One region of the Vibrio sp. ED004 genome, then DNA from elsewhere that is predicted to be linked to it. Evidence: predicted binding sites of a transcription regulator. Region 1 holds the regulator's gene; each other region holds the start of a gene.
The links. The regulator MetJ, encoded in region 1, represses methionine synthesis genes. The targets are predictions, from matches to a motif close to TTAGACNTNTANANGTCTAA.
Positions count from the first base shown of each region.

Region 1 (10,882 bases):
CCAAGCCTTTTTTGTATCTATAGGATTTGAAATTTTACAGCCAGAAGCTTTTTACAAGTGCTTAGGCTTTACTTCTAGACTTTGCTTAAAGCGCAGCGACTTGCGGACGAACACCTAATGTGTGGCAAAGTGCGTAAGTCATTTCTGCACGGTTTAGCGTGTAGAAGTGGAAGTCTTTCACACCTTCACGGCTCAGTGTACGAACCATATCAATTGCTTGGCTCGCACCAACAAGCTGACGAGTCGTTGGATCATCATCCAAACCTTCAAACTGCTTCGCCATCCAGCCTGGTACTTTTACGTTATTCATCGCAGCAAAGCGAGACGCTTGCTTGAAGTTAGAAACCGGTAGGATGCCCGGTACAATCTCAACATCAACACCCGCCGCCACACAACGGTCACGAAAACGTAGGTAGCTCTCTACATCGAAGAAGAACTGAGTGATGGCACGGTTAGCACCGGCATCTACTTTACGTTTTAGGTTAATAAGATCCGATTGAGCGCTTTTTGCTTCAGGGTGAACTTCTGGGAATGCCGCTACTGAAATATCAAAGTCGTGACGAGACTTAAGTAGTTCAACTAGATCAGATGCGTACATCTCTGGCGCGCCGCCGCCTGCTGGAATATCACCACGTAGAGCAACAATGCTCTCGATACCATTAGCCCAGTAATCGTCGGCGATTTGAATCAGCTCTTCGCGGCTAGCATCAATACACGTTAGGTGTGGCGCTGCGACTAGACCTGTTTGGTTTTTGATTTCTTTAATGATTGAGTGGGTACGATCACGTTCACCCGAGTTTGCACCGTAGGTTACTGATACAAATTTTGGCTGAAGTGTTTTAAGACGGTGAACAGAATTCCACAGGGTCTCTTCCATCTTCTCACTGCTTGGTGGAAAAAACTCAAATGACACATTGATGTTGTCAGAAAGCTCAGCGATATTCTGATTTAAAGCGTCGATATGACTAGCGTGTGTGTATCCCATCTTACTCTCCCTGTGGCAAAAGCGACCACTAAAATCTCAAATCCTCAAACGACGTTTAGACGTCTATATGTCTGTAGGATGTATTGAATACGATTTAATGTCAACAGATCCATTATGAATTTTTCTCAAGTAGATCGTGAGTAAAACTCAAGTAGTTAGATGGCTCGCAAAGCAGAAATAATGTAGAAAAAAGGCTGAAAAACACATCGTGCTTTCAGCCTTATTTATCTTAGTGAATAGTATGCCATTTAGACACTAAAACAATTGATCTAAGTATTAAACCAACCGATCTGAGTATCAGAACAGACTAGACATTCTGTTTAGGTCTGATTGAATTGCACCTGCCGTTACTTCACGACCGGCACCCGGGCCACGAATAACCAATGGATTATCTTTGTACCATTTGCTCTCAATCGCAAAGATATTATCGCAAGGCAGCAAGTTCGCTAGGGCGTGTTCTTTAGATAGGGCTTCAACGCCTACCGTTGCCTTACCATTCTTCTCTAAACGCGCTACGTAACGCAGAACCTTCTGTTGAGAGTGCGCTTTCTCTAAGCGCTCTGCCAACTCTTCACTCAGTACAGAAGCCTTATCAAAGAAGTCATCCACCGACAGATCTTGCAACTCTTCAGGGACCAATGATTCCACTTTTACGTTTTCAGGCTCGATGTCTAAACCCGATTCACGAGCCAGAATCACCAGCTTACGCATTACGTCTGAACCATCGAGGTCAGCACGAGGATCAGGTTCAGTCAGGCCTTGTTGCCATGCTAAGTCAACCAACTCGCTGAACGGCACTGTGCCATCAAACTGTTGGAACAACCAAGATAACGTGCCCGAAAAAATACCAGACAACGCAATGATGTCATCGCCACTTTCACGTAGGTCACGTACCGTGTGGTTAATCGGCAATCCAGCACCCACTGTCGCGTTGTACAACCAATGACGGCTGATCTTCGCGAAGGCATCTTGCACCTGATGGTAGTACTCGCTTGATGCAGAGCCTGCCACCTTGTTGGCCGAGATCAAGTGAATACCTTGTTGGGCGATTTGCAGGTATTTTGCTGCAAGTACAGGGCTCGCAGTCACATCCAGAACCACTGCTTCGTCATAACCTTGAATAGAGCCTAAACGCTCTAACCAATCGTTACCATTGTTGGCAATCGCTTCGTCGTCAAAGCGCTTACCTACCGAAGTCGCATCTATGCCTTGGTCATCGAACCAATAGGTTTGGCTATCAACCACCGCAACCAATTCAAAGTTCATTCCACGACGCTTTTCAAGTTCCGCTTTCTGCTCAGCAAACAGGCTTAACCAGCTTGAACCAATGTTGCCCTTACCACATAAAGCAATTGCAACACGCTTCTGCGCTTGGAATAGTTGAGAGTGAATGCCTTTCACTAGGCTTGAGGTTTCACTCTTACGAATCACTGCCACTAAGCTCAAGCCAGAGTTAGCTTCTGAGATGAACTCAACCGGCGAGCTCTTGAGCTGCTGGTAGAAACCGTAACAATGGTTCGGGTTCTTAGTTACGCCAGCTCCCACGGCAGCAATCAAAGAGAAACCCTCTTTAAGCTTAATCTCAGCTTCAATCGCGTGATCTTGTAGATATTCTAAAGCGCCACCAGCGATCTCTTCAGTGTAAGCAAGACGCAAACAGTGCTGATCCGGTTCAAGCTCATAAGCAAGAGGCTCAAGTTGAGCGCGCTTAAGCCCTTCAAGCACTTCGCTCTCTAGACGGTCGAAGTCATGCCCGTGACCAAACGTCAGCTGAACGATAAGCACTTCATCCAAGGAGGTAATGATTTTTGCACCACGACCCGATGCCAGTACACGCTCTATCTGTGTAGAGCCCGCCTCTGGCTGGTAGCTGCAACGTAAGCTTAAGTCCATGGCACTTTGAGCCACAGGCTGTAGCGTTCGGCTGTGAAGCACTGGAGCCGCTAGACGAGCAAGTTCACTCGCTTCATCAAGGCGAAGCAGAGGCAATAAACACGCATCCGAAACCAAACGAGGGTCTGCGCTGTATACACCAGCGACGTCACTCCAAATCGTTACGCGTTCAACCTCAGCCAATGCACCAATCACAGTTGCAGAGTAATCCGAGCCGTTACGGCCGAGTAGAACCGTTTCACCTTCAGTATTTTGAGCCATAAAGCCAGTAATCACGACACGGCAATGTGCATGCTGCGCCAAGGCTTCTTTAATCAGAGGATAAGAACGTGCGCGGTCAACTTCAGGTTGAGCACCCACTTCTGCACGCAAAAAGGCACGAGCATCTTGAGCTACCGCTTGTAAATCATGTTGGCACAACAAAGCAGCTAATAGACGTGAAGACCAAACCTCACCGTGTCCTAGAACTTGTGCTTTTTGCGCTTCGCTTAGAGGAGCAGTTAGCTCACCCAAAGCGGTGAATTCTTGTTGAATGGTGGCCGTTAGCTGAGCCGCAGACTCACCTTCAAGCAGCGCTTCAATCAGCTCAAGTTGGAACTGACGAAGTGCTTGCAAACATTCGTGGGCGATACGACCATCTTTGTCGAGCGCTTCAACAAACTCAATCAAGCGGTTAGTGGTTTTACCCGCTGCCGATACCACGACCAAGTCAGTGGCTGATGAGTATTCTCTAAGAATATTGACCACGCGTTGGTAACACTCAGGATTCGCTAAGCTGCTGCCACCAAATTTATGTAGCTGGCGAAAGGTTGCCATTATTAACCCTCCCCTTCAGCGATAAAGCCTTGTGTCTTTTCAAACGCTTGCTTAAGGTCATCAATCAAGTCTTCAGCATCTTCAAGGCCAACAGAAAGGCGCAGTAACTGTTGAGAAACGCCCGCTTCTGCCAGCGCTTCTTCGCCCATCGCACGGTGAGTCATCGACGCTGGGTGGCAGATTAAGCTTTCCACACCACCCAGCGATTCCGCCAAAGAGAATAGCTCTAACTTATCAACAAAGTACTTAAGCGCTTCGAATGAACCTGCAAACTCAAAGCTCAGCATTGAGCCAAAGCCAGACTGCTGTTTCTTCGCGATATCATGACCTGGATGTTCAGGAAGGCTTGGGTGGTAAATAGTGCCGACGAGATCTTGTTGCTGCAGAGACGCGAGGATTTCACGTGAGCTCTCTTCGTGAACTCGCATACGCGCACCTAGCGTACGAATACCACGTAGAGTCATGTAGCTATCAAATGGTGTGCCGGTCGCACCAATACAGTTGCCCCACCATGCTAGCTCTTCAGCGTGCTCTTCCGTTTTCGTGACGACAACACCACCAATAACGTCTGAGTGTCCGTTGATATACTTAGTGGTTGAGTGAATAACAAAATCTGCACCTAACTCTAAAGGCTTTTGGAACACAGGAGTCAAAAACGTGTTGTCGACAGCAACCAGAGCACCAACCTCTTTCGCTTTACGACAAGTTTCTGCAATATCAACCACACGAACCAAAGGATTCGATGGTGTTTCAATTAAGATCAACTTTGGCTTAAGCGCGATCGCCGCATCCAGTGCCGCTTGATCCGATTGATCAACGAATAGAACTTTGAAGTCACCTTTCAGTGAGCGAGTGTTAAACAGACGGTAAGTACCACCGTAGCAGTCGTGTGGCGCGATAATAAGATCATCGCCACCTAAGAAAGCAGAAACCCATAAGTTTAGCGCCGAGGTACCACAGTTAGTGACCACCGCACCTTTGCCCGATTCAAGTTCAAACAGTGCCGTTTCTAATAAACCTCGGTTTGGGTTACCAGAACGGGTGTAATCGTACTTTGGCACTTCACCAAAAGCGGGAAACCCATAGTTAGTCGAAAGATAAATTGGTGGGACAACGGCATGGTGTTGCGTGTCTGACTCGATACCAGTACGTACTGCGATTGTTGCTGGCTTCCGGCTGCTCATAGGTGCTTCCTTACAAGTTTTGCGTCTGAGAATCACAGCTGCTTGTCGGCATTTTGCGGCTGTGTTAGATATATGTTATTCACTTTACTTTCATAAACGTGAGACGTCAACACTTCTAGACGTCTATATGTCTTTGCTTATAGCGGTAAATCCCGCTAAAATCACCACTATTAATTTATTCTAACAACTAAAGTGATGAAGGTACGCAATGGCCGACTGGAATGGTGAATACATAAGCCCATATGCTGAGCATGGAAAGAAAAGCGAACAAGTAAAGAAAATTACAGTTTCTATCCCTCTAAAAGTGTTAAAGGTTCTAACTGACGAGCGTACTCGCCGCCAGATTAACAACCTACGCCATGCAACAAACAGTGAGCTACTGTGCGAAGCCTTTCTACATGCGTACACAGGCCAACCACTACCAACGGATGAAGACCTTCGTAAAGACCGCCCAGACGATATTCCTGCTGAAGTGAAAAAACTGATGACAGAGATGGGTATCGAGTTTGAAGCGTTTGACGAAGAATAAAAACAACTCAGTCACTGCCTTCATTATTGATTCGCTCTAGCTGAACCCTATTGATCACATCGTGCATTGTTTTTATGACTGCGCTGTGAATGATAGACATAAAAAAACCGACTCCAGATGAGTCGGTTTTTTATTATTCTTTTGCGCTCAATTGAGCAGCAGCTATAAAAAGCTATTACGCCATATAGTTAGCAGGCATCTCGATACGAGCAACGCCAGACTCAACAGCCGCTTCTGCTACTGCTTTTGCTACGCGAGGAAGTAGACGTGGGTCCATTGGCTTAGGAATGATGTAGCCTTTACCAAATTCCAGTGCAGTTTCACCCGCCGCTACCAGTACTTCAGCCGGAACTTCTTCTTTCGCCAATTCACGAATCGCTTTAACCGCTGCCAGCTTCATTTCATCATTGATTTCGCTTGCACGCACATCTAGCGCACCACGGAAAATGAATGGGAAACAAAGTACGTTGTTTACTTGGTTAGGGTAATCACTGCGGCCTGTACCCATGATAAGGTCAGAACGAACTTCATGAGCAAGCTCTGGCTTGATCTCTGGATCTGGGTTTGAACATGCAAACACAACTGGCTTATCAGCCATTAGCGTTAGTGCTTCAGCTGGAAGCAGGTTAGGACCTGATACACCCAAGAATAGGTCAGCGCCTTCGATAACATCTTCAAGCGTGCGCTTGTCAGTGTTGTTTGCGAACAGCTCTTTGTATTCGTTTAGGTCGTCACGACGAGTGTGGATCACACCTTTACGGTCAAGCATGTAGATCTTCTCACGCTGAGCGCCACACTTAATCAGTAGCTCCATACACGCAACCGCTGCTGCGCCAGCACCTAGACAAACGATCTTACACTCTTCTAGCTTCTTACCTTGAAGCTCGATCGCGTTCAGCATACCTGCTGCTGTTACAATCGCAGTACCGTGTTGGTCATCGTGGAATACTGGTACATCACAACGCTCAATCAGACGACGTTCAATCTCAAAACAGTCTGGTGCTTTGATGTCTTCTAGGTTAATACCGCCGAATGTATCTGCAATGTTCGCAACTGTATCAACGAACTCATCGATTGTGCGGTGTTTTACTTCAATATCGATAGAATCTAAACCAGCAAAACGCTTAAACAGTAGCGCTTTGCCTTCCATTACTGGTTTAGAAGCAATAGGACCAAGGTTACCTAGGCCAAGAATCGCTGTACCGTTAGAGATAACAGCAACCATGTTGCCTTTACCTGTGTACTTATAGACGTTATCAACGTTCTGTGCGATCTCGCGAACAGGCTCAGCCACGCCTGGGCTGTATGCAAGTGCTAGGTCTTCTGCAGAGTTTGCAGGCTTCGTCAGTTCTACGGCAATTTTGCCTGGAATCGGGAACTCATGATAATCAAGAGCTTGCTGACGGAATTGTTCTTGAGGCGATAATTCTTGAGAGGATTGAGCTTGGCTGCTGTCTTCAGACATAGGTGTAGGTTCCTAGGATATTATTATTTGGGGGATCTTGTTCATGTTAATGGATGTACTTCAAAGTTCCTAGGTGGTTGAAGCCTCTGTCTCATTAAAAAACGAAATTTCACTACTAATAAGACCAGTGAGCAGTTGAAATTACTATCGCTTGTTGAACTTTCGTGCAGAATTTTGGTGACGAGTGATAAGCAAGGAATTGCCGTGCAATAGAATAAAGAGGCAACTGATCGTTACGAGAGATGGATACTTTAATGGGAGTCAGTGATTTTACAAATTGCTGGCAACAAAAAAGGACACCGAAGTGTCCTTTTTATGTCTAAATAGCGAGAATTACTTCTTGCTAGAAAGAGCACCGAAACGCTTGTTGAAGCGATCAACACGGCCGCCAGTATCTACGATACGTTGCTTACCAGTGTAGAACGGGTGACATTTGTCACATACGTCTAGGTGGATTGATTCTTTTGCTAGCGTTGAGTTGAACTCAAATGTGTTGCCGCAAGAACAAGTAGCAGTAACTGCTTTGTATTCTGGGTGGATTCCAGCTTTCATGGGATAACCTCAAGTAGGCCGTGTCGCTATACGATTCTAAGCCGCACACCACACGTAGTTTAAAAAAGAAATAAAGACACCGCATTCGCACAATAGAGTGACGAAGCCATACCTTTAAGGCGCAGTATAGTAATGAATCTATAAGGCAGGATCAACTGATTTGATACATTTTTCACCAATTGTGTCTTTATTTCCTTTTTCAGAAGAAGCGTTGATTGAAATTTGGGGATGATAGATGTCTTCATGCGTTAGCTTGCCCTCTCTTATTCAAACTGCTCCTCGAATTTAACCGCCTTATCCTTTAGACTGTTCGCTCTCGTCAATTCAGATAAAGCCGTCCCTTTATGCGTCCAATGATTGCCCGTGTGGCACTGCCTATTCCACTCGACAAGCAGTTCGATTACAAGATTCCAAACCACCTATTTCCGATAATTGGTGGACGAGTCTCTGTGCCTTTTGGACGACAAACCTTAACCGGAATAGTTACGGCTCTGGTTAACGAATCTGAATTCGAGCTAGACAAGCTCAAGTCAATTAAAGCGCTTTTAGATAACCAACCTGTTTGGCCGGAATCTGTCTACTCACTGTTAACGTGGTGCAGTCAGTTCTATCAATACCCATTAGGTGAGACCTTTGCCAATGCCCTACCGAGTGCGTTACGTAAAGGCAAAACGGCCGACTTCGCGACACTGGTCGAATGGCAGTTAACGCCATCAGGCCGAGACCAACTGATGCAAGGCTTTGGTCGCGCTGTCAAACAAGCCAAAGTGATGCACATGCTTGAGCACGGTCCCGTTCCTCATCAAGAGTTTATTGATGAAGAAGTGGGCAGTGCAGTACTTAAGACGTTGGAAGAAAAAGGCTGGATTGAATCGGTAGAGAAAAAGCCGAAACGCCAACCTTGGCCTGAAGATCTTGAGAACGACCAAGACAAACCCAAGCTTAATGCAGAACAAGCCATCGCGATTGCCACAGTCAATAGTCAGACTGATTTTGGCTGCTTCTTATTAGAGGGCGTTACCGGCTCAGGTAAGACAGAGGTCTACCTGAATATGATCAAGCCGATACTCGATAAGGGTAAACAGGCATTGGTCTTGGTACCTGAGATCGGCCTCACTCCACAAACGATTAATCGCTTTAAACGACGCTTCAATGTGCCTGTTGAGGTTATCCACTCTGGTTTAAACGATTCTGAGCGACTGAATGCGTGGTTATCAGCTCGCGATAAAATAGCGGGCATTGTGATTGGTACCCGTTCCGCTCTATTCACGCCATTTGCAGACTTGGGCATCATCATTGTTGATGAAGAGCACGATGCCTCTTATAAACAGCAAGACAGTCTGCGCTACCATGCTCGTGATGTCGCGATCATGCGTGCTCACAAAGCACAGATTCCGGTTGTGTTAGGTTCAGCTACACCCGCTTTTGAAACGCTGCACAATGCTCAGATAGGCAAATACAGTTACCTCACCCTTACTTCACGTGCGGGGGTTGCACTGCCGACCACCAACAAAGTGTTGGATGTGAAAGGCGAATATCTGGAAAGTGGTTTATCGGCATCATTAATTGCCGAGATGCAACGACACCTGAAAGCCGGCAACCAAGTGATGTTGTTCCTCAACCGTCGTGGGTTCTCTCCGGCATTGATGTGTCACGACTGTGGTTGGACAGCTGAATGTAAGCGCTGCGATGCCTACTACACCTATCACCAATACAGTAATGAAATGCGTTGCCACCACTGTGGCTCACAGCAGCATATCGTGCACAACTGCCAAGGCTGTGGTTCTGCTAATTTGGTGACAGTAGGTGTGGGTACTGAACAGCTTGAAGCGCAGCTTGGTCAGCTATTCCCTGAATACAAAACCATACGTATTGACCGTGACAGCACCCGCCGTAAAGGCAGCTTAGAAAGCGCATTAGAATCGATTCGTAAAGGTGAATACCAAATCCTGATTGGTACACAGATGCTGGCTAAGGGTCACCACTTCCCTGGCGTGACACTTGTGGCGTTATTGGATGTCGATGGCTCTTTATATAGCAGTGATTTCCGAGCGTCTGAACGCCTTGCTCAGTTGTTTATTCAAGTCGCTGGCCGTGCAGGTCGTGCAAGCAAACCCGGTGAGGTGATTTTACAAACACATCATCCTGAACATGGGTTACTGCAGGCGCTGCTACACAAAGACTACAACCACTTTGCTCAGACGGCTTTGGCAGAACGTAAACAAGCGATGTTACCTCCTTATACGTTCATGACGCTGTTCAGAGCTGAAGCAAATGATACGCGCTTGGTGGAAGAGTTCTTACGTCAGGTTCGCCATACATTGGAATCACATCCACTGTTCGACCAATATTGCATGGTGTTGGGGCCAACCCCTGCGCCATTAGCCAAACGAGCAGGCAAATCTCGCTGGCAGCTGATCTTGCAAACCCAAACTCGTTCATTGATGCAGAAGCTATTAATGAGCGCGAAACCGGCAATCAATATGTTACCCGCTGCGAAAAAAGTCCGTTGGTCACTCGATATCGAGCCGCAAGATTTAAGCTAAACTCACGCGGGTTAAAACTAATGATAAGTTTGTTCACAAATATTTCATATTTCTCGTGAGCAACTTCACACTAGTCATGTGATTTTTGTTAATCTAGCCGTAACTTTACACGGATTAAACGAATAAAATATTGCAATAAAAAAAGTGTTAGCAACACTTTCACAATATCTATCCGATTACATTTATTATTCACGCCTTAGATACTTAGGCGACAAAGGAACTTAAAAGAGGGTTTAATTTATGGCGACAATGAAGGATGTTGCCCAGCTAGCAGGCGTCTCAACAGCCACTGTATCACGTGCATTGATGAACCCTGAGAAAGTCTCAGTTTCAACTCGTAAGCGAGTGGAAACAGCAGTACTTGAAGCTGGATACTCACCCAACACATTAGCTAGAAACTTACGTCGCAACGAATCAAAAACCATCATCACTATCGTTCCTGATATCTGTGACCCATATTTCGCTGAGATCATTCGTGGTATCGAAGATGCCGCAGTAGAAAATGACTACCTTGTTCTATTGGGTGACAGCGGTCAACAAAAGAAGCGTGAGTCTTCCTTTGTTAACCTTGTCTTCACTAAGCAAGCGGACGGCATGTTATTGCTTGGCACCGACCACCCATTTGATGTCAGCAAACCAGAACAAAAGAACTTACCACCGATGGTAATGGCCTGTGAGTTCGCTCCTGAGCTTGAACTCCCAACGGTACACATCGATAACCTGACCTCTGCATTTGAAGCCGTGAACTACCTAGCTCAGTTAGGCCATAAACGTATCGCTCAAATCTCTGGTCCAGTATCAGCAACCCTGTGTAAGTTCCGCCAACAAGGTTACCAACAAGCACTGCGTCGTGCAGGTGTAGCAATGAACCCAGCCTACAGCACAGTCGGTGACTTCACTTTTGAAGCCGGT
Region 1 covers NZ_CP066149.1:1,440,482-1,451,363, forward strand. Annotated here, with positions in the region: gene metF (methylenetetrahydrofolate reductase) at 86-985, opposite strand; gene ITG10_RS06480 (bifunctional aspartate kinase/homoserine dehydrogenase II) at 1,283-3,694, opposite strand; gene ITG10_RS06485 (O-succinylhomoserine (thiol)-lyase) at 3,697-4,878, opposite strand; gene metJ (met regulon transcriptional regulator MetJ) at 5,087-5,407, shown strand; gene ITG10_RS06495 (malic enzyme-like NAD(P)-binding protein) at 5,583-6,872, opposite strand; gene rpmE (50S ribosomal protein L31) at 7,206-7,424, opposite strand; gene priA (primosomal protein N') at 7,769-9,970, shown strand; gene cytR (DNA-binding transcriptional regulator CytR) at 10,211-10,882, shown strand, end outside.

Region 2 (10,882 bases), 1.9 Mb from region 1:
AAATATCGCGACATAGAAGATAGAGCCGCCTGCAATCACGCCATTCCAACCAAACAGTTGCCAGCAATACAAAAGTAAGAAGCCACCTAAGCTTCCGCCTATATAGTAATGGACTAAGTAAAGTGCCGTTGCTGTCGCTTTCGCGCTCGGCGCTTTTTGACTCACCCAAGAGTAAGCAAGGGTGTGGGCGAAGAAGGCGCCGCCGCTAATCAATAACAAGCCTGCCAACATGAACGGGACTTTATCGACCGCAGAAACTAACATACCGATTAAGCTAATGCACACGCCCATCATGATACCGTTTAGCGGATCAAAGCGAAGCGTCCATTTGTTGGAGAGCTTAGAACTCACTGTTCCGGCCAAGTAACATAGGAATATAAGCGATGCTAAACCCACTGGCACTGAGTGAGGATCAGAGACCAACCTAAAGCCCATGACCGAATACAGGTTAACGAACAGGGCGAAGTTAGCGCCACCAATCAACATCGCGAGCCATAAGGTACGGTTTTTTAAGTGCGTCACTACCGAGCGATTATGATGAAAGAACAGCCCTTTCTGCGGTTTGAAGTTTTGTTGGTCAGGCAGGCTATACGCAATATAGAGTGCGCCAAGCAAAGAGCCGACAACGAAAAACAAAACCGTTGCGTGCCAGTCAAAATAATCCGTAATCAAGCCGCCCAATACACGCCCGAAGATGCCACCTAATGAGTTAGCCGCAATATAACCGCCTATCGCGACTGCGAATGCTTTCGGTGATAACTCTTCGACCATGTAGGCAACAGCCACACCTGCAAAAGCAGCAACCGCTATTCCCATGAATGCTCTGGCAATAACAAGCTGTAGTAGGGTAGTTGTGAACACCATGCTCAGTCCGATTAGCGGGATAGCAAATAAGCTGAACAGAATGATGGGTTTTCGGCCAAAGGTTTCAGAAGCGATTGCCCAAGGCACCAAGCTGATGGAAAGCCCAAGTGTTGTCGCGGCAAACAGCCAGTTGATCTGAGTTTCCGATACTTGGAAGTGCTCCGCCATGTGCGGCAAGATTGGCTGGAAGAGGTAAAGGTTACAGAAAATGATAAACGAGCCAATTGCCAATGATTGGGTGATGCGTTTGTATTGAGGACTGCCTTTATCAAACATTTACGTTGAGCCTGCGCGAGTTAGTAAGCTATTTGTGAACAAATTATCAGTACAAGCGTGATTAAAGAAATATATTAAAAATATCACCTCTATATATTTAATATATCGCCATGCTTGAATCAAAACCACTTCGTCATTTCTTAGCTGTTGCGCAGTTTGGTAACTTCACTCAAGCCGCCAAAGCGCTGCATATCGCGCAGCCTGCATTGAGTATCTCCATTAAAAAACTCGAACAGACGCTTGAGCTGATTCTCTTCCGTCGTGGAGATAAATCCGTCACTCTAACGGAAGAGGGAAAGGTACTGTTTGAACATGCGAAGCGAATATCCCAGCAGTTTGATGATGCTCAACTCGCAATGAATGAGCTAAAGGGACTGGAAAAAGGCGAGGTGCGATTGGGCGCTCCAAGCATGATGGGGAGTTACTTTTTCCCGCAAGTTGTGATGGCATTTAAAAGCCAATACCCAAACCTCAAGTTGACCTTGATTGATGCGGGCACTGAATCGATTAGGGAGATGCTATTAAACGGCGAACTCGATATTGGCGTAATCAACCATGAGAATGTCCCTGATGCTTTCGAAACCGACCACTTGTTGAGTTCTGAGATGCTCGCCGTTGTCGGTAAGGAACATCCGTTAGCACAGCAGCCTTCGATGACCTTTGAAGAATTTTTCGCTCAAGAGCTGATCATGTTCAAGTCGGGTTATTTTCACCGTGACTTTATCGACGCAACGTGTAAAAAATACAACCTAGACATGACCATCGCATTCGAAACCAACTTGCTCCCGATGATTCTTTCTATCGTGAAGCGAGAGTTTGCCATCACTGCGCTGCTTAGCTTGGTGACAGAATATGAGGAAGACGTAGTAGGCGTGCCATTTAAAGACCCTGTGAAGCTGAACCTATCTTTGGCGTGGAGAAAGGAAGGATATCTGTCCAAGGCAGACCGAACCTTTATTGATTTCGTTAAGCGGTATGTGTAGCGAATTTTATATGTGAGTAATTAATCTGAACTAATATCTCATTATTATCTTATTATGCGATGTGTATCACGGTTTGTAGTGGTTGTATTAAGTGTTAGTAATTTACTAATCGTACGGCATATTTAATAATCCCTACTCGTTATTGGTATGGTGTTCCATTAGTATGAAATGTGAATGTAAAGAGCAAAATCTGGTTAGGATTCATAGAACGTTGTTGGATCGTTTCATTGGTATAAAGGGAAGATACCAGTGTATGAACTGCGGTGTGATTTTTAAAATTAGAGGCAAATGACCGCGCTCTAAGAAAAAATGCGGTTGGAATAGAGATATAAGGCCTGTGTTAAACTGGCAAAACCGTTTCTGAGTAGACTAACGTTGATTTCTTCGCTTCCACTTTAAATGTCTGTGGATCGTAACCAGTTAATTAATGGCAGTTATTGTTTTTTGATCAAAGTTGCCAGTGATCATTATATTATTCTGTGAAAAATGTGAGCTCTACAATATGGTTAACCAGGGGGGACTAAGAGATATTAATGGTCTTTAAGTTAATCAAAATGGTAACCCTAGCCCCATGAAGTGCAAGTGCAAAGAACGAAGACTCATTCGAATCCGCAGAACATCAGTCGACAAAGTCCTTGGTATAAAAGAGAAATACAGATGCGCGACGTGCAGCGGTTTTCTTAAGGTGAAAGGTTAGTGTTGACAAAGGGTAGAAGGTATCGATTTTCGATACCTATAAAACAAAGCCCGAAGATCCTAGGTTGGACATTCGGGCTTTGTTTGTAGAAATATAAGTCTCTTAAGTCACGTTAAGTGTTCTTTGAGTTATACATCTTATCGAAGTTCTTCTGATTCCAACCGACCATCACTTGATCGCCGATCTTAAGCACGGGGATAGAACGAGCACCCATCGCTTGTAATTCTTTGCGGCCACGCTGCATTTTTGCATTCGTCAGGCGGTAAACAATTTTCTTAGAGTCCAAATAGCGCTGGGCATCTTTACAGTGCGGGCATTTGTCTGCGACGTACAATACAACACGTTTCATTTTTACAATCTCTTTTTGAGTCTAGCTCTTGGTGAATCTCGCTAAAGTGTAACGAATCCTAGGTGATTAGAAAAGTGTGATCAGTTACACTATGCGGCTCAATTTTCAAGACCACAACGTATTGTCGTGGTGTAACTTGTACGGTCTTTCAGCATGCATCCTTCTTTACGCTATATTCAAGGCTATCCTAAGCACATTCTTGATCCTGTGACTCAACTTGTTGAGTCGGGTAAATTGGTGCCGTGGTTTGAAGCTCGCTACCCAAAGAATCATGAAATCAAAAGCGAGAAAGCCCTGTTTGACTATGCGATTGAGATAAAAAATCGCTACATGAAAAAAACACTACCGATCAGCAAGGTGATTTACGACGGCAAGATACACCTAATCAATAATGCGTTGGGTCTTCATTCTTACGTTGCGAAGAATCACGGTGGAAAGATCAAATCAAAGAATGAAATTCGTATCGCCAGTGTTTTTAAAAATGCACCAGAACCTTTGCTGAGAATGCTGGTGGTACATGAACTGGCGCATATCAAAGAGAAAGAGCACGACAAAGCCTTTTACCAACTATGCTGTCACATGGAACCGGAATATCATCAACTTGAGTTGGATGCCCGTTTATTCATGATGTATTTAGATTTAAAGAAGTAGCCCAATGAGCCAATCACAAAATAGAACTACGTTAAGCCTGTCGAAAAACAGCACTTCATCAGCAAAAATAAAAGACAATCAAGCTGATGTTAAGCCAAGTACAGCTAAGCCGAGCAGCGACAAGCGTATTTCTACCAAGAACACATCGGATAAAAGCCGCAATAACAGTGCACCGAAAGGCGCTGGTAATAACAAAGCAAAGCGACCTTTTGCAAAAGATAGCCAAGGTAAGCAGAGTGCGAATAAAGGATCAGCGAATAAGGGGTCTTTCAACAAAACGGCTTTTAATAAAAACGCAGCCCAAAAAAGACGTTCGGCTGAAAAACCTCAAGGTGGTTTGCACCCAAGAAATCAGCACACTGGTCGCTATGACTTCGAGTTATTGGTTTCCGCGTTGCCTGAGCTAAAAGAGCACCTGATCAAGAACCCAATGGGCGAAGACACCATTAATTTCTCTGATCCACTAGCCGTTAAGCTACTCAACAAAGCTTTGTTGGCGCATCATTATGGCGTTAAACATTGGGATATTCCCGCTGGTTACTTGTGTCCGCCAATTCCTGGTCGTGCAGACTACATTCACAGAGTGGCCGACATTCTTAATAGTGATGGCCAAGGTGAACCTTATAATCATGCTTCTGTGAAAGCATTGGATATTGGTGTTGGTGCAAACTGTATTTATCCAATTATTGGTGCGACAGAGTATAAGTGGCGCTGCACGGGAACTGATGTCGATTCAGTCTCTATCAAAACAGCGAACTTCATTGCGGGAAGTAACCCTAATCTAAAAGGTAAGATTCGCGCTCGCCTACAAGCCGACTCTGAATCTATCTTTAAGGGCGTGATTAAAGATAATGAACGTTACGATGTCACAATTTGTAACCCTCCATTCCATAGCTCTTTAGAAGAAGCGGAAAAGGGTTCACAACGTAAGCTGGATAACCTAGCGGCAAACCGTGCTAAGAAAGCCGGTCAGTCGTTCAAGCCAGAAACGAACAAGAAGTCAGTTAAGTTAGATAAATCAACTAAGCAAGAGAAACCAACCTTAAACTTTGGTGGCCAAAAGTCTGAACTTTGGTGTCCGGGTGGTGAAGCCGCTTTCATTATGAAGATGGCGAGAGAGAGTCAACTTTTTGCTACTCAAGTCTTGTGGTTTACGACATTGATTTCTAAGAAAGACAACGTCGATATGGTTCGCTCTGAGCTAGGTAAGCTACGAGCTAAACAAGTGAAAGTGGTCGAGATGTCGCAAGGCCAGAAGGTGAGTCGCTTTATCGCATGGACCTTTATGGACGATGAGCAAAGACAAGAGTGGATTGCGCTTAAATAGCGGCTGCACTTAGTTAAGACATTAAGCTGAAATATGGACGGGCTTGTTGTTAACGCAACAAGCCCGTTTTTTGTGTTTTGCATAATCGTTAAGCAGAAAGCAATTCATCTAATTTACTCTGATACTTCTGCTCTAGAGCACTATTACCCGCTTTATTTTCGAGATCGACCAAGATTTCAAGCGATGGAATTTGATAGCCATAACGCTGGTGGAATTTGAATAAACGAAGTCGAGCGTCATTGTAATCGGCGTCACTCACTTCGATTTTTGATAACTGTAGTATCGATTTTACGCGGTTTGGGTCATGGTCAATCGCTCTGCTGAAGTAGTATTTTGCTTGGTCGGTATTACCAGCCTTAAATGCACAAAACGCCGCGTTTTCATAACTTGCTGAGACGAGATAGTAGTAGGGCTGGTCGATGGCGCGATTGAAGTACTTATCGGCTTGTTCGTATTCACCCTGTTTACACAAAAATGTACCGTAGTTGTTCAATACATTGCCGTTTCTAGAATCTAGACTCAATGCCTTTCGATAAGTAGATCTTGCTTCGTCTACTTCGCCCACTTGTTCGTAGTAATGCGCCATTGAAAGCCTAGCACGGTAGTAACTAGGTGCGTGTCTAATTGCGAGCTCGAGATTTTCACGCGCTCTGACCATATTGCCTTGTCCCATGTAGCCTAAGCCTAATTCAATTCGAGATTCAGACATCGCGATAGGATCACTTTCAATCTTTGGTGGACCTTCAGTGACAGAGACGCAACCGACTAATGAAAGCGAAGCGAGTAGTACCATACTTGATAACGAAAGGGGACGGGATAACGAAAAGGGTTTAGATAATAACGGCTTGGCAGGCATGTGAAGCTCCTTATGAACACCAACCCATCATATGAAATCAAACCCATTGAAGTGGTAAATCTATTATGGAATGCGACTCACACACCATAAAAAAACCGCGTTCAATTCGTCATTTTATCAATAACCTATTGAACACGGTTTTATGTGTTTGTGAATCGGAAGTAAGAATCTAATCGTCTTTGGTAAAATTGTCTTCGCTGAAATGATCTAGATCGTAAGGCGTTTGTTGGTAAACGCAGTAGTTTAGCCAGTTAGAGAACAACAAGTGTCCGTGACTACGCCAGCTTGCAACGGGCTTGTTGTCTGGGTTGTTGTTCGGGTAGTAGTTGATTGGAATCACAGGCTCCATGCCTTCACCCAGATCACGAATGTATTCATTGTGAAGTGTATGGGAGTCGTACTCAGGGTGACCCGTTACAAACACGTTTCGCTTATCTTTGGTCGCCGCTAGGTATACGCCCGCAACATCAGACGTCGCAAGAACATCTAGATCTGTATGCTCCGCTAAGTACTCCTGAGAGAAGTCAGCATAGCGAGAGTGCGGTGCCAAGAATGTATCGTCGAAGCCACGTAAAATAGGGTGGTATGGGTTATGTATCTCGTGGTTATAAACACCAGACAACTTCTCTTTTCGAGTGCGTTTTGGTAAATCATACAGTAATTTCAAACCAGCCTGAGCTGCCCAACACACGTATAGAGTTGAAGTAACGTGCTTGTTTGCCCATTCCATGATGGTTTTCAGATGGTCCCAGTAGATTACATCTTCAAATTGAACCAAGCCAAGCGGTGCACCAGTAATGATCAATCCATCAAAGTTTCTGCTTTTGACCATTTCAAATTGGCGGTAGAAGTTATCAAGGTGTTCAGTCGGTGTGTTTTTACTTGGTCGGTCATCAATGCGCAGCAGCTCTACATCCACTTGCAATGGGCTGTTTGATAGTAGGCGTAAAAATTGAGTTTCAGTTTCAATCTTCTTCGGCATTAGATTGAGGATCAAGACTCGAAGTGGACGAATTTCCTGTGTCGATGCTCTTGATAACGGCATAACGAAGATGTTTTCTTCACGAAGAACATCGGATGCTGGCAATTGGTCTGGAATGCGAATAGGCAAAGCTTTCTCCCTAAGCTAGATATGTAGACGTCTATACATCTAAATCTATAGTAGTTTGATACGCTTGTCGACATGCAAAATGGATAGATGTAAATAATTTGTGTTTTCTATCAGAAGCAAGACAAGGGCTTCGAGGGTAGTCTCATTGTATTCAGTGATTATCGGAGTCGTGTGTGAGGACTTGGTTTTCGTATACTGAGCAAAGGCAGTTATCAGAGAAACTCGTTACTATTTACGATAAACTCATGTTTTCGAATTAGCCTTTAAAGTGACAGATGAAGTTAATACTCATTCGAGGGTTGCCCGGTTCTGGCAAATCAACAAAAGCAAAAACCTACGATGCATTGCATGTTGAAGCCGATATGTATTATGTGAATGAGCAAGGTGAGTACCATTTTGACCCTAGGCAGCTGCAACAAGCTCATGAGTGGTGTCAAAACACGGCTGAAAACGGATTAAAGCAAGGGCTTGATGTGGTTGTTTCGAATACCTTTGTTAAGCATTGGGAAATGAAGGCCTACCGCCAACTTGCACGTAAATATAAAGCCGATTTGATCATTGAGGTTTGCCGAGAGCAATATGGCAGCATTCACGACATCGAACCGTCGGTGATTAAGCGTATGGCAAAAGACTGGCAAGAATAGCCTCGTACTTATCCAGCTTGGCTGAATGGCAAATAGAATTAAATTAATAGAACAACTCCAAGGTAACGATTGAAATGGCAAAGCGCTCTGTTGTGGTCGACATGACTTCTTATGGTATCTATTCCACGTGGGATTCCAAATCTAAAGATCTTCCAAAAATCCAAGAGTTCACTACCACCGTTGATGCTGAAATCGACGTAGAATTTGGCTATATCTTGAATATCAAAAAAGCCAAAGGTGAGAAGATCCGTTATTGCATTTATCACCCAGACATCACTACAGACAAAGGTGAAGTGCTCGAACCGTTCGACGGCGAAGAGTATGTCGGTAACAATGATTGGGATTTCTACTTAGGTGACACTATCTGGGCGCCTGTCTCGAACAAGCTGGGCAAATGGCGCATGACGGTCGAGCTAAAAGGCAACATCATCGCCGACAAGACATTCGACCTAGTAGCAAAAGACGAAAGCCAGTTTTGGAAGCGTAGAGGTTTTTAGGCTAGAATTTCTGGCTAAATTCAGGCACAAAAAAGCCGAGTCACATGTGAACTCGGCTTTTTGATATTGGCTAAATGGCTTTCACCACCTAGTTACCAACTAAGATTATTGTGTTACGTAAGCCACTACAAACTCAGTGATTGCAACCATGTCTTTCACTGCAATGTATTCTTCAGTGGTGTGAACTTTCGCCATACCAGTAGAAAGGTTAACCGTTGTTAGGCCTTTCGCGTTGAAGTTGTTTGCATCGCTACCACCACCAGTGCGTTTAGTGTTCGCAGTTACGCCAAGCTTCTCAAACGCTGATTTGATAGAAAGAATATGCGGGTGATCGTCTGCAATCACGAATGCATCGTAAGCACGAGTAGATTCGATTTCTACTTCAGCGCCGAACTGCTTCGCACTCTCTTGGAATGTAGAGATCATGTGCTCAACTTGAGCCGTTAGCTTCTCGCCGTTTAGAGAACGCGCTTCTGCTACGACTTTAAGCTCTGGCATTACGATGTTAGTCGCTTGACCGCCTTCAACAATACCGACGTTTGCTGTCGTTTCTTCATCGATACGAAGTAGGTTCATCTTAGTGATTGCGTCTGCTGCCACTTGAATTGCGCTGATGCCTTCTTCTGGCGCTAAACCAGCGTGAGCAGGGCGACCTTTGATCTTCGCAACAATCTTCTGCTGGCCAGGTGCTGCATTTACGATGGTACCAATCGGGCCGCCTGTATCAAGTACGATAGCGTGCTCAGATTGGATGTAAGACATATCGAAGTTCAAAGAGCCGAATAGACCGCCTTCTTCGAATACAGTAAATGCAATCTCAATAGTTTTGTGTTCTTTGCCTTCCGCTTTAATTACGCGAACCGCTTCCATGATAGCTGCGATACCAGACTTGTCGTCACCACCCAGAATCGTGTTGCCTTTTGAACGGATGATGCCGTCTTCGATGATTGGCTCAATGCCGATACCTGGTGTTACTGTATCCATGTGGCAGCTGAATACCGTGCTACCTGAAAGAGTGCCATCTAAACGTGCATAAATGTTGAAACCGTTTGACACTTCTTCTGGAACAGCCAGTTTATGTACGTCAAAGCCTAATTCGCCTAGCTGCTCAGCCAGCGCTTCAGCAATGGCTTTTTCGTTACGTGATTCACTATCGATTTTCACAAGATCGCAGAAATGGTCGACAAGGCGTTGTTCATTAATTTGGGTCATTGTTAATTCTCATTATGTTTCCGTTCTTTCCTTAGAAGTCACGGCTATAGGAACAGGAAAATCACTATAACGCCTTTTTGTAGGATGATTGTCTGAGTTAAATCAAGAAAGTCGCCTGATTATTCCAAATAATAAGAAAAACCTTACTCAGATCCACCATTAAGCAGGATTTTAATCTGTATATCTGTCGGGTATAATGTTTAACCGCTTTTAAAAAATCTCGATGAAATTGGAATGCAATCAATAATGGCACTGATAAATGAATAGAAACAATGTGTTAGGTTCATTTCTTTTAGTCGTGCTGATGAGTGTTGTGCTTGGGCTGTATTTGCTTTATCCAACTTATGACGATGATTTAAAGCATATTCGCCCTGAAAACCCGAGTGTTTATAGTCCAGAGAAAGAGTTATTACTCTCTCAATATGGAACTGCGTTGATTGGTATTCTCGATGTATCCCGTGGTGACCCTAATTTAGCCTCTCATCAACTCGCCACTCTCCAAGCCAAGCTCCCAGACCAAAATAAAGCCATCTACCGTGCTTACGAATTGATGATTTTGTCGAACCTTGCACAACACAAGCTAGATACCGAAGCCGTTTCAGAATACGTCAGACAGATTAAAGCGCTCGCACAACACGAACATATGGCGTGGCTAAAGGCTCAATCTCTCGTTGAATTAGCAATTGAACATATCAGTAAAGGTGAGCTGGCGGAGTCTGAAATCCAAATCAGAGCCGCGATAGATATCGCAGAATCGCTCCACTATGAAGAGTTGTTGATTAAGGCCTATAACACGGCGGGTGTCATCAACAATATCCGCAATGACTTTCCGGAAGCTCAATACTTTTTCCATAAAGGCTTAGACCTTGGCAAGAAGTACCCTCAACACATCTACAACAGTAAGTTAGTGTCAAACATGGCACTGCTTTATATCTATTTGGAAGACTGGCCAAAAGCGCTCAAGCTGATTAAAAGAGCAAAAAAACTCTATTACAAGAGTGGACTACTCGAAGCGTCTACCATCGGCGTGCTGCATGTGAATGAGTCTTTTGCTTATCTGCGCAGTGGTGATTTGGTCAAAGGTCGAGAGGCGTATCAGAGTGCGGCTAAGCTCAATGGCGACAACGTGAGTGAGCGATACAAAATCATCCTGTTAAAAGCAGAGAGTGATGTGTTGTTGGCGGAAAAGAACTTTGAGTCAGCACGACAAGTCGCAAACCTGTGTCTTAGGTACCCGGGCGTGGACAAATATACACTTCAGCTAGGTCAGTGTTATTTAAACAGAGCCTTAGCGAACATTGGTTTAAACCGAGATAATTTTGTCTTTGCTGATCTAAAGCGATCGTCTGCAATGTTCGATGTTGTGGGAACTCGAAGTTGGAAAGTCCTCGGTTTAAGAACACTTGCTGAATATT
Region 2 covers NZ_CP066149.1:3,413,915-3,424,796, forward strand. Annotated here, with positions in the region: gene ITG10_RS15385 (MFS transporter) at 1-1,140, opposite strand, end outside; gene ITG10_RS15390 (LysR substrate-binding domain-containing protein) at 1,251-2,123, shown strand; gene ITG10_RS15395 (glutaredoxin family protein) at 2,933-3,169, opposite strand; gene ITG10_RS15400 (M48 family metallopeptidase) at 3,323-3,820, shown strand; gene rlmF (23S rRNA (adenine(1618)-N(6))-methyltransferase RlmF) at 3,825-5,147, shown strand; gene pilW (type IV pilus biogenesis/stability protein PilW) at 5,236-6,003, opposite strand; gene metA (homoserine O-succinyltransferase) at 6,173-7,114, opposite strand; gene ITG10_RS15420 (ATP-binding protein) at 7,390-7,758, shown strand; gene ITG10_RS15425 (DUF3859 domain-containing protein) at 7,833-8,255, shown strand; gene ITG10_RS15430 (M20/M25/M40 family metallo-hydrolase) at 8,361-9,467, opposite strand; gene ITG10_RS15435 (GGDEF domain-containing protein) at 9,727-10,882, shown strand, end outside.
Region 2: a site for MetJ is predicted at 7,138-7,157, ahead of metA (homoserine O-succinyltransferase). Genes of this name have one in related genera too.

Region 3 (10,882 bases), 530 kb from region 1:
AAGCTTATACTCGCATAGGGGAACGAGTATTATTGCTCTATCAAGAGAATTCTTGTTTCATACGGTCGTAAGGCTACCGTGTTTGCAGAAACTGGCGACTGCTCATCAGAGTAATTCCCCAATAGCAATTGCGCTTTATCCAGTTCAAATTCATTAGGTAACTCAACCTGACATACTTCACCGTAATAGTTGTTAATACACAACAAAGTCTGGCTATCCGTCTCGCGAGAATACGCAAATACCGATTGGTGCTCAGGCAATAAATCTTTGTAACTACCGTGAGTAATCACTGGCACTTCTTTGCGTAACTCAATCAAGCTCTTGTAGAAGTAAAAAACAGAGTCTTTGTCTTCCAGCGCTTGCTCAGCGTTAATCTCAGTGAAGTTGTTCGCAATATCCAGCCATGGCTTAGCCTGTGAGAAACCTGCATGCGCTTCGCTGTTCCATTGCATCGGCGTGCGAGAGTTATCACGAGATTTCTGCGCTAGAATCGCCATCATATCTTGATGCGCCACACCATCACGGTTCACCATGATGTCATACATGTTGGTGCTCTCGACATCACGATACTGGCTGATCTCGGTGTAACCCGGGTTGGTCATGCCAATCTCTTCACCTTGATAGATATACGGCGTGCCTTGCATCATATGTACAGACGCAGCCAGCATCTTGGCCGACTCAACACGGTAGTTCTTATCATCACCTAAGCGGCTCACCACTCGCGGTTGGTCGTGGTTACACCAAAACAATGCCCCCCACCCTTTGCCGTTCAAACCTGTTTGCCAATGATTGAAGATCGACTTGAGCTGCAAGAAATCAAACGGCGCATTAGTCCACTTCTCACCATTGGTGTAATCCACCTTAAGATGGTGGAAGTTAAACACCATCGATAGTTCGCTGTTATCAATGTTTGAGTACTGCTGGCAATGCTCGAGTGTCGTTGAAGACATCTCGCCTACTGTCACGCTGCCGTATTTCTGGAATACCGCTTCGCTGATCTCTTTCAGATATTCATGCACTCGTGGGCCATCAGTGTAAAAACGACGACCATCACCGATATCATCGTTAGGGAAATCTTGCTGTTTCGAAATCAGGTTGATCACATCCAAGCGGAAGCCATCAACGCCCTTTTTAGCCCAGAAGCTGATGACGTCTTTCACTTCTTCACGTACAACCGGGTTCTCCCAGTTAAGGTCGGCCTGCTCTTTCGCGAATAGGTGTAGGAAATATTGACCCGTCGCCTCATCCATTTCCCATGCATTACCACCGAACTTAGACTGCCAGTTGGTTGGTGCTTGACCGTTTACTGGATCTTTCCAGATGTAGTAGTCGCGGTATGGGCTGTTTTTGTCACCCAATGCCGACTGAAACCACGCATGCTCGGTTGAGGTATGGTTTACCACGATATCCATCACGATACGGATACCACGTTGGTGCGCTTCAGACAGCAATAAGTCGAAGTCTTCCATAGTGCCGAATTGAGGGTTAATCGCGTAGTAATCTGAAATATCGTAGCCGTTATCGATCATTGGGGATGCGTAAACTGGGGTTAACCAAATTGCATCCACACTCAAGTGTTTAAGATAATCCAGTTTTGAAATGATCCCTTTGATATCGCCAGTACCTTTACTGCCACTATCACAAAAGCTCTTTGGGTAGATTTGATAGATGGTTGCGGTTTTCCACCAACTTTCATCATGCTCAGTCATCGCCATCTCTAACACTCACTTACCAGAAAATATAAAATAAAATCACCATGTGAATCATGGTCGAATAGCCGTTATAACTAAAAGAAAAAGCTATAACTAAGAGAAAAAGCGATAGCTCACTTTGGAGTCATCGCTTATTTAATACATTACGCGTTTGCGGTTTCTAGCTCGCCTTTCATCTGTGCTCGTTTATAGAAGAACAGTGTTAACGTGACGGGTAGTACAATCGCCACCAGCATCGCAATTAAGTAAACAGACCAATATTGCGGTTGAATCGATAAGATGCCCGGCAAGCCACCAACACCGATACCATTCGCCATCACACCTGCACTACCACAGATTGCAGCCGCTGCGGCACTACCGATCATTGCGCTCAGCATTGGGAATTTGTATTTAAGGTTGATACCGTACATCGCAGGCTCCGTCACACCTAAGTAGGCAGAGATTGCAGCTGGAACCGAGATGTCTCGTTCGCCTTCGCGTTTACTTAAGATGATGATGCCAACAACCGCCGAAGCTTGTGCAATATTTGATAGAGCAATCAAAGGCCAGATTGGTGTGCCGCCTAAGTCTTGCATCAGTTGTAGGTCGACGGCGTTGGTTGTGTGGTGAATACCTGTAATAACCAAAGGTGCGTATAGGAAGCCAAATACCACTGAGCCAAGAATCGCAAAGTCACCCGTCATTGCTGCTTTAGCCGCGAATGCCACGCCATCACCTAACATACGACCAAATGGACCAATGAAAGCGTGCGCTAGAATCACAGACAAAATAATCGATACAAATGGCACGACAACAAGGTACAGATAAGAAGGAACAATACGCTTAAGGTTGGTCTCAATGAACGCCAGAGCAACACCCGCTAGCATCGCAGGGATCACCTGTGCCTGATAACCGACCTTCTCAATCACGAACAGGCCAAAGTCCCACACCTCAGGTACCGATTTACCTATCATGTAAGCGTTCATCAATTGGGGGGAAACCAAGGTCACACCAAGCGTGATACCCAAAATAGGGGTTCCGCCGAGTTTCTTAACCGTCGCCCAACACACACCAACCGGCAGGAAGAAGAAAATCGCTTCACCAATTAGCCATAAGAACGAGTGAACGGTTGCCCAGAATTGGCTGATTTCAACGAGGGTTTTGCCGTCGAACATGCGAATGTCACCAATCACATTACGGAAACCAAGAATCAAACCACCAGTAATGATGGCAGGCAGCAGTGGTACGAAAATTTCGGCTAAATGGGAGATACCACGCTCAAGGAAGTTCATGTTCTGACGAGCAGCAAGCTTAGACTCATCTTTTGATGACGCCTCTTTACCCGTTTGCTCAATCAGAAGTGCGTACACTTCATCAACCTCTGTGCCAATCACGACTTGGAATTGACCTGCGTTCGTAAAGCAGCCTTTTACCTGCTTCAGCTTTTCTAGTTCTGCTTTGTTCGCTTGCTCTGTATCGTTCAATACAAAACGCAGTCGAGTCAGACAATGGCTGACACTCGCAATATTTTCTTTGCCACCGACTAACTCGATAAGACGCGCAACGTCTTGCTTCGCTATCTTACTCATACTACCCCACCCTGGTTTCATTCAATTACTCATCTAAACCATGTAGCAACAACCACTCAAGATTTAGATTAATGGGAGCATTCCCAATTACGGTTATTATAATGCCCGCATGAATGATAAATTGAAATGGGAACAGTCCCATCAATTGAAAGAGATCACACTCTAATTTTAATCTAAGCGGTTCGATTTCGCTTAATTGAGTGGATTATAGAATCGGAGATTGGGTGTGATGAGAGATCTCTGAATTGCCTAAAAGCTGAGAGATCAATAGATTAGCCGCCAACTTACCTGCAGATTGGTAGCCAGGATCAATGCTAAATACACGAGGGAACAAGAAAGAGAGAAGATCATTGCCACCAACGCCTGTTACAACCACATCTTCACGTTGTAGTTCTTGTAGACGCTTGATCACGCCAAGAGCCAATGTGTCACTGGCACAAACAAGTGCTTGAGTTGTAGGAGTCAGTACTTCATCCACCAGCTGATAAGCGCTTTCATGATGAAGCTGACCAGTACGATAATTCGCAATCACTCCAGTGCTTTCGCACCAGTCGAGATAAGCCTTAAGACGCAGCTCACCGGTTGATTTATCACTAGGATCAACACCAATAAAGCCGACATCTGAGATCCCCTGCTCCGACAGATGCGCCAACGCACTATTGATCACCTGTTGGTTATCGTAGTTAATAGAGGTCACGTTCTCGGTATCCAAAGCAATAACCACGGCTTTGTGTTCCCACGCTTCGATTGCGGGAATATCACAATCCGTAAAGCCAAACACAATGATGCCATCTACATTGCGACGCTTTAGAACCTGAAGGTGTTCATTGGCTTTGTCTCTGTCGAGTTGGCTTTCCATGATCACCACATCGTAATCCGCTCGATACAACTCAGCCAGCATGGTGCTTACGGCTTTATTTTCAGAGGGAGAATCTAAACGAGAGATGATCACGCCGATGACTTTTTGACTGCCACCACGCATGGACTGCGCAGACTTTGAAGGCGTGTACCCAGATTCTTGAATTACTCTTTCCACCCTTTCACGGGTTTCAGGTTTCACTTTAGGATCATTGGTCAGAACGCGAGATACGGTTGACTTACCAACACCGGACAGCTTAGCAATATCGAGAATAGTGAGTTTTTTGCTCATAAAAAGTCTAACGTTAAAGGGAAGAGAAGAAAAAGTGAGGGTAGGTCCCCTCACTTAACTATTTGTAAATCCTAGCAGTTCTTACTATGACTTACTTTTGGCAATTACGATAGACTACACGGCCAAGTTCGAGGCGTGCGTCGTCACCTTTAGTACGCAAAGTGATGCTGTTAATCATCTCTGAGGTGCCATCGTCTAGAATGTATTTGGTTCCTGAGCCTGCCGGTACTTGAGTCAATTGGTACTCGTTATCAGGTAAACGCAGTACTGCTTTTTCATTACTAAGGTAAGCCACATCAAACGAGACGTCAGACTCACATTGATAAGTCACGAATTGATTATCCGATGCTGCACTGTCAGGGGCTGCTGATTTAGAGCACCCGACCAATGCTACCGTACATAGAGATGCTACCAACATAGCTTTCATACTTCGTTCCTCATCTTTATATAGTCAATGACACTTAGTTTAGTCTCAGGTTAGGAAAACCTTATTGATAAGTAAGTGCCTAGTGATAGGTAAATACCTTAGTGACAAATAAACGCTTAGCCTTTTAAGAAAGCAGGTACATCTTTAATGCTATCAAGTACCACACTAGCTAGCGCTTCACCCTTTTCAGTGATTGGCTTACCGGTTCTTACCAATACTTTAGTGCCAACACCTGCGGCTTCTGCAGCCATCATGTCTTCAGCTTTATCGCCAATCATCACAGAGTTAGCCATATCAATCTTCAGAAAGTCACGAGCAGAAATGAACATGCCTGGCTTTGGCTTACGACATTCACAATCTTGCTTGTAGTCACCAATGCCGTGTTCAGCGTGGTGAGGACAGTAATAAATGCCATCGAGCTCGACACCATTATCAACAAAGTTCCAATCCATCCACTGCGTTAAAGAAAGAAAACGGTCTTCGCTAAACATGCCACGAGCAATGCCTGACTGGTTAGTCACTAGCACCAATAAATAGCCCATATCTTTAAACGCTTTCGCCGCTTCAAACACACCGTCGATGTATTCAAAGTCATGCTCATCATGTACGTAGCCGTGATCAACGTTAATCACACCATCACGATCTAAAAAAACAGCAGGTTTAGACAAAATTTTGTTCTCTATCAACTCTCTATTAATCATTAATTATTACACGCTTTATTTGCTTCATCACTATCTATTTAGTTTTGCGTTCGTTAACGATTTGTTTCCAGCTTAGCCATACAATCGACGTTTAGCCGTCTAGACGTAAAAATATCTATTGACTTAGATCATAGAACACCATAGCATCGTCTGTAAATCGAGCGAGCTATCGACATATTATTCTGTTCTACCTGCACGGGTTTCTCTATGATTAAAGTGAATCAAGTCAACAAGGTTTTTTATCAAGGCACTAAAGAAATCAATGCCTTAATTGATATCAACCTCCACATTCCTCAAGGTCAAATCTTTGGAGTCATCGGCTCTTCAGGTGCAGGCAAAAGTACCCTAATCCGCTGTGTAAATATGTTGGAAGCCCCAACTTCAGGTGAAGTGATTGTTGATGGTATCGACCTAACAAAACTCAGCAAATCTGAACTTAGCGAAGCGCGCCGTAACATCGGCATGATTTTCCAGCACTTCAACCTGCTGTCTTCTCGTACTGTATTTAACAATGTAGCACTGCCTTTAGAACTTGCTGGTAAAGATAAAGCGATTATTGAAGCGAAAGTGAGTGAGTTACTTGAACTCGTTGGCTTGGCGGATAAGCGTGATACTTACCCTGCAAACCTAAGTGGCGGTCAAAAACAACGTGTTGCGATTGCTCGTGCACTGGCGTCTGATCCGAAAGTACTGCTGTGTGATGAAGCGACCAGTGCATTGGATCCGGCAACCACTCAATCGATTCTTGAGCTACTGCGTGAAATCAACCGTAAGTTAAACATCACTATCCTGCTTATTACGCACGAGATGGATGTAGTGAAAAGCATTTGTCACGAAGTGGCGATCATTGGCGGTGGTGAATTGGTAGAGAAAGGCACAGTTGGTGACATTTTTGCTCACCCTAAGACTGAGCTTGCGCATCAATTCATTCGTTCAACGTTGGATCTGACGATTCCTGAAGATTACCAAGTACGCTTGCAAGAGACTCGCGTAAACAGCAGCTACCCTCTGGTACGCCTAGAGTTTACGGGCGCAACGGTTGATGCTCCGCTGATGACTCAGATTGCACGCAAATTCAATATCGATGTCAGCATCCTAAGCTCTGACCTTGATTACGCCGGCGGCGTGAAGTTCGGCATGATGGTTGCTGAACTGTTCGGTAATGAAGCAGATGATAATGCTGCTATCCAATTCCTACGTGACAACAATGTAAAAGTAGAGGTGCTTGGTTATGTCCTTTAGTTTCAACGAGATTGCTGACTGGATCAGCCTTAACGGTAACCTTCTATTAGGCGCAACGGGCGAAACACTTTACATGGTTGCTGTTGCAGGCATTGTTGGCTTTGCTGTCGGTATTCCATTAGGCGTGATTCTACACACGACGAAAAAAGGTGGTCTGTTAGAGAACACCAAAGTAAACAAGATTTTAGGTGCGATTGTGAACGTGGGTCGTTCAGTACCTTTCTTAGTTTTGATGGTTGCGATTATCCCACTGACTAAGATGCTGATTGGTACCTTCATCGGTACAACAGCTGCGATTGTTCCACTGACCATTGGCGCTATCCCATTCGTGGCTCGACTTATCGAGAGTGCACTACTTGAAGTACCAACAGGTCTAGTAGAAGCAGCTCAATCGATGGGTGCAACACCAACACAAATCATCAATAAGGTTCTGCTTCCTGAAGCACTACCGACTATTATCAACTCAGTAACGATTACGCTAGTAACACTGGTAAGCTACTCAGCAATGGCAGGTACGGTTGGTGGCGGTGGTCTAGGTGATGTCGCGATTCGTTACGGATTCCACCGTTACGATGTGACCATCATGGCTGTAACGGTAGTGATGTTGATTGTGCTTGTACAAATTATTCAATCAATCGGTGATTCTTTAGTTCGCCGCGTTGACCACAGATAAAGACTCAGCGTTAAAACGCAAACTATCTAAGACAAGAGTCGTCTGAACCAAATTAAATAGATTTATTAAAAGGAGATTATTATGAAATTTAGCCTTAAAGGTTTACTTACTATCGCAGCAGCGGCATCAGCGCTAGTACTAGCAGGTTGTGGTGATAAAGAAGTGGATACTTCTAAAGTAAAAGTTGGCGTAATGGCAGGTGCTGAAGCACAAGTTGCTGAAGTTGCAGCGAAAGTAGCAAAAGAACAGTACGGCCTAGACGTTGAGCTAGTTACTTTCACGGATTACGTAACACCAAACGCGGCTCTGGATGATGGCTCTATCGACATCAACGCATTCCAACACGCACCGTACCTAGATCAGCAAGTGGCTGACCGTGGTTACAAACTGACTATCGCTGGTAACACGTTTGTTTACCCTATTGCTGGTTACTCTAAAGAAGTGAAATCTGTAGACGAAATCCAAGACGGTGCTCGTATTGCGGTACCAAACGATCCAACAAACCTAGGTCGTTCTCTACTGCTTCTTGAGCAACAAGGTCTTCTTGAGCTTCGTGAAGGTGCTGGTCTTCTAGCAACAGTTCGTGACATCGTTAAGAACCCGAAGAACCTAACCATTGTTGAACTAGACGCAGCACAACTGCCACGTTCTCTTGATGATGTAGCGCTTTCTATCATCAACACAACTTACGCAAGCTCTATCAACCTGACTCCACAAAAAGATGGCGTATTCGTTGAAGACAAAGATTCTCCTTACGTAAACCTAATCGTTTCTCGTGAAGACAACCTAAACGCTGAAAACGTACAGAACTTCGTTAAAGCTTACCAAACTGAAGAAGTGTACAACGCAGCTTCTGATATCTTCCAAGGTGGCGTAGTTAAAGGTTGGTAATCACCTAAACTGCAGCATTGTATAGATACCCGAAGGGGCTGACATAACGTCAGCCCCTTTTTTATTTCCGGCAGTTTTTTATGTACCGAATTTCGTTAGAAAGGCTCGGCTTACCACCAAGCTTCCACTTGCATACCGACACTCATTTCACTGTTCTTACCTTCACCGAAGGCATTGTCATTTTCAACATCGTTTAGGTAAGTCGCAAAAATACGGAATTCAGGACGAGACCAAAAACCCACTTGCGGTACCCAAGCCTGAGCGACGGTAAACTTACCACCCGCGCCGTCTTGGTTATCAATGGTTTCCACAAAGCCGTCAATTTCAAGAATGGTTCGCATGCGCTTGTCCCACTTATAAAGCGGACGGATTACTGCACTGAACGACTCATCATCACTGTTATTCGCACCCACACCCGATGACGCAGCATAACGAACCGTGTGACCAAATTCGATGTTCTCACCGATAGCAAGCACACCCTAGTTAATCAATCGGAAGCCATCCGCATCGTTGTTGTTTGCATCACGAACGATACCCTTACCGGTACCAAAGGTGGTCATCTGCTCGGCATAACCAGAGTTAGCCACTTGGAGAATGGTTTTGTTGAAACCACCCGCTAGGTTTTGATTTAGACTGGCTGTCAGCATCACGCTATCATCCGCGTCCATCGTTTGACCCTGCTTTTCATTGGCGAAGTTCATATCAATACCGACCTCAAGATCCGCATCGTTCCACAGTGGAATACCCGCATAACGTATATCAGCAATCATGGCTGTGGTTTCTTTGCCATCAAACACATCACCTGTCACTGTGTCTTGAATCAAAGCCACCGATAATTTACCTGGGCCCATATTGATGTGTTCAACACCCGCACCAATACCGCTGACATCCCAGTAGTAGTTATCAACGATGTGTACATCATGGCGTTGGTAGTAGCGCTCGCCCGCCCAAATGCCAATATCCTTATCTTCAAAAAGTCCTACCGCTTGAACATTGAGTTGAACGACATCCACGCTTTTATCCGCCGCGTTCTCATCTTGGCCTTGCCAGTACGACAACATGGAATCAACTAAAAATGAAACGTCGTCCTCAACATACACTTCTTTTCTAAAACCAAACTCGCCATACAGGTCATTTTCGTTGCCGAGTCGTCCAACTTTACTCACCTCCCATTTACTATTTGAACCGCCTTCATTACTCAGGCCAACGCCGCCGCGCATGTAGCCATTAAACTCCAATGGCGTGGTTTCATCAGCGTATAAATTAGGTGCAAGTAAAGCAGTAGAAAGTGCAGCAGCAATAGGTAACAGTTTCATCGTCCATTCCTTTAAGATCTAGAATTGCGTTATTTTTATAAATGGGAACATTCCCATGAGATCGATCCCATTTATATTAAGAGGAATATAAATTGAAAGAGAACTGATTGATTACTGTGATCCAGTTAACTATTGAAATGATCAAAAGTTGATGGGTGTGGAATTATTTTGGTGAATGCATGAAGACTACAGAGAGAGACATACAGCACAGAATGAGCGCATTTAAGGGCGAAATAGGTTCGACAATATTGGCAAAGCCCAATACTGATTAGTGCTCAATATGGCGGTCAAAGAAAGAGAAACAGACGAGAAGCTAGCAGGGAGAAAACAGAAGAATAAGTATCGAAGTATTGATTAACACTTCGATACCTTGAATCGCTAGTTAAGCTTTAGGAGTTAGGGATTAGGAGTTACTTAAGATGATCCCAAGAGATGTTTGATACCAGACGGCAGTCATCACACTTGAAATAGAAAATATCGTGGATCGGCGCATCTAACAGCCATTCACCACCACATTGCGGACATTTACGCTCTTTTTCTGCTTTTAAGCTGATGCCACCCACGCGGTACAAGTAGTAATAAGTCGGGATCTTCGTGAGATATTCAATGCGTCCTCTTAATCCCCAACCGCGCTTGAACAACACGCTTTTAGTATCACTGATCTCAGTCAGAGTTGCGTGTTCAGCACGACAGCCCCCACCCATTTGGACTTCATCACAAGCTTGCCATTCGGTCTGCCATTTCAACACGGCTTTATGGTCACCATTGAAGGTTGGCGGGTTGCGGTACAGAGGGATCGGTAACAAGCTGTCGCCACTACGTAGCGGTGAACAGGTATGAACGAACGTCGTGTACAGTACCTGCCAGCTAGGCGCTTCGTCTTCAGCTACTTCTTCAGAGTTAAGATCTCGACCAAGCAAGCGCATTTTTGGCGCAAGCAAGCTCGCATTAGACAAGCGATCAAAACACACTTTTACGAAATCTGAGTGGTTACGCGGGTGTAAGCTGTCTTGCTCTGGGCAGACAACGCGAACATAAAACTCACCGTCGCCCATCACGATAGGAAACTCACGACCCAACACTTGTCCGTTATAACGAAGTGCATCCATTAAGCCATTAACAGCCTTGTCGACAGCGCTTACCGTTGTGTTATCAAAACACTCAAATTGAAGTTCTAGTACGTACATCTATTTATACCGCTG
Region 3 covers NZ_CP066149.1:913,043-923,924, forward strand. Annotated here, with positions in the region: gene treC (alpha,alpha-phosphotrehalase) at 30-1,715, opposite strand; gene treB (PTS trehalose transporter subunit IIBC) at 1,856-3,280, opposite strand; gene treR (trehalose operon repressor TreR) at 3,486-4,430, opposite strand; gene ITG10_RS03925 (MliC family protein) at 4,522-4,857, opposite strand; gene gmhB (D-glycero-beta-D-manno-heptose 1,7-bisphosphate 7-phosphatase) at 4,974-5,558, opposite strand; gene metN (methionine ABC transporter ATP-binding protein MetN) at 5,766-6,800, shown strand; gene ITG10_RS03940 (methionine ABC transporter permease) at 6,790-7,473, shown strand; gene ITG10_RS03945 (MetQ/NlpA family lipoprotein) at 7,555-8,364, shown strand; partial or broken gene ITG10_RS03950 (carbohydrate porin) at 8,475-9,680, opposite strand; gene ITG10_RS03955 (Zn-ribbon-containing protein) at 10,091-10,867, opposite strand; gene syd (SecY-interacting protein) at 10,872-10,882, opposite strand, start outside.
Region 3: a site for MetJ is predicted at 5,650-5,669, ahead of metN (methionine ABC transporter ATP-binding protein MetN). Genes of this name have one in related genera too.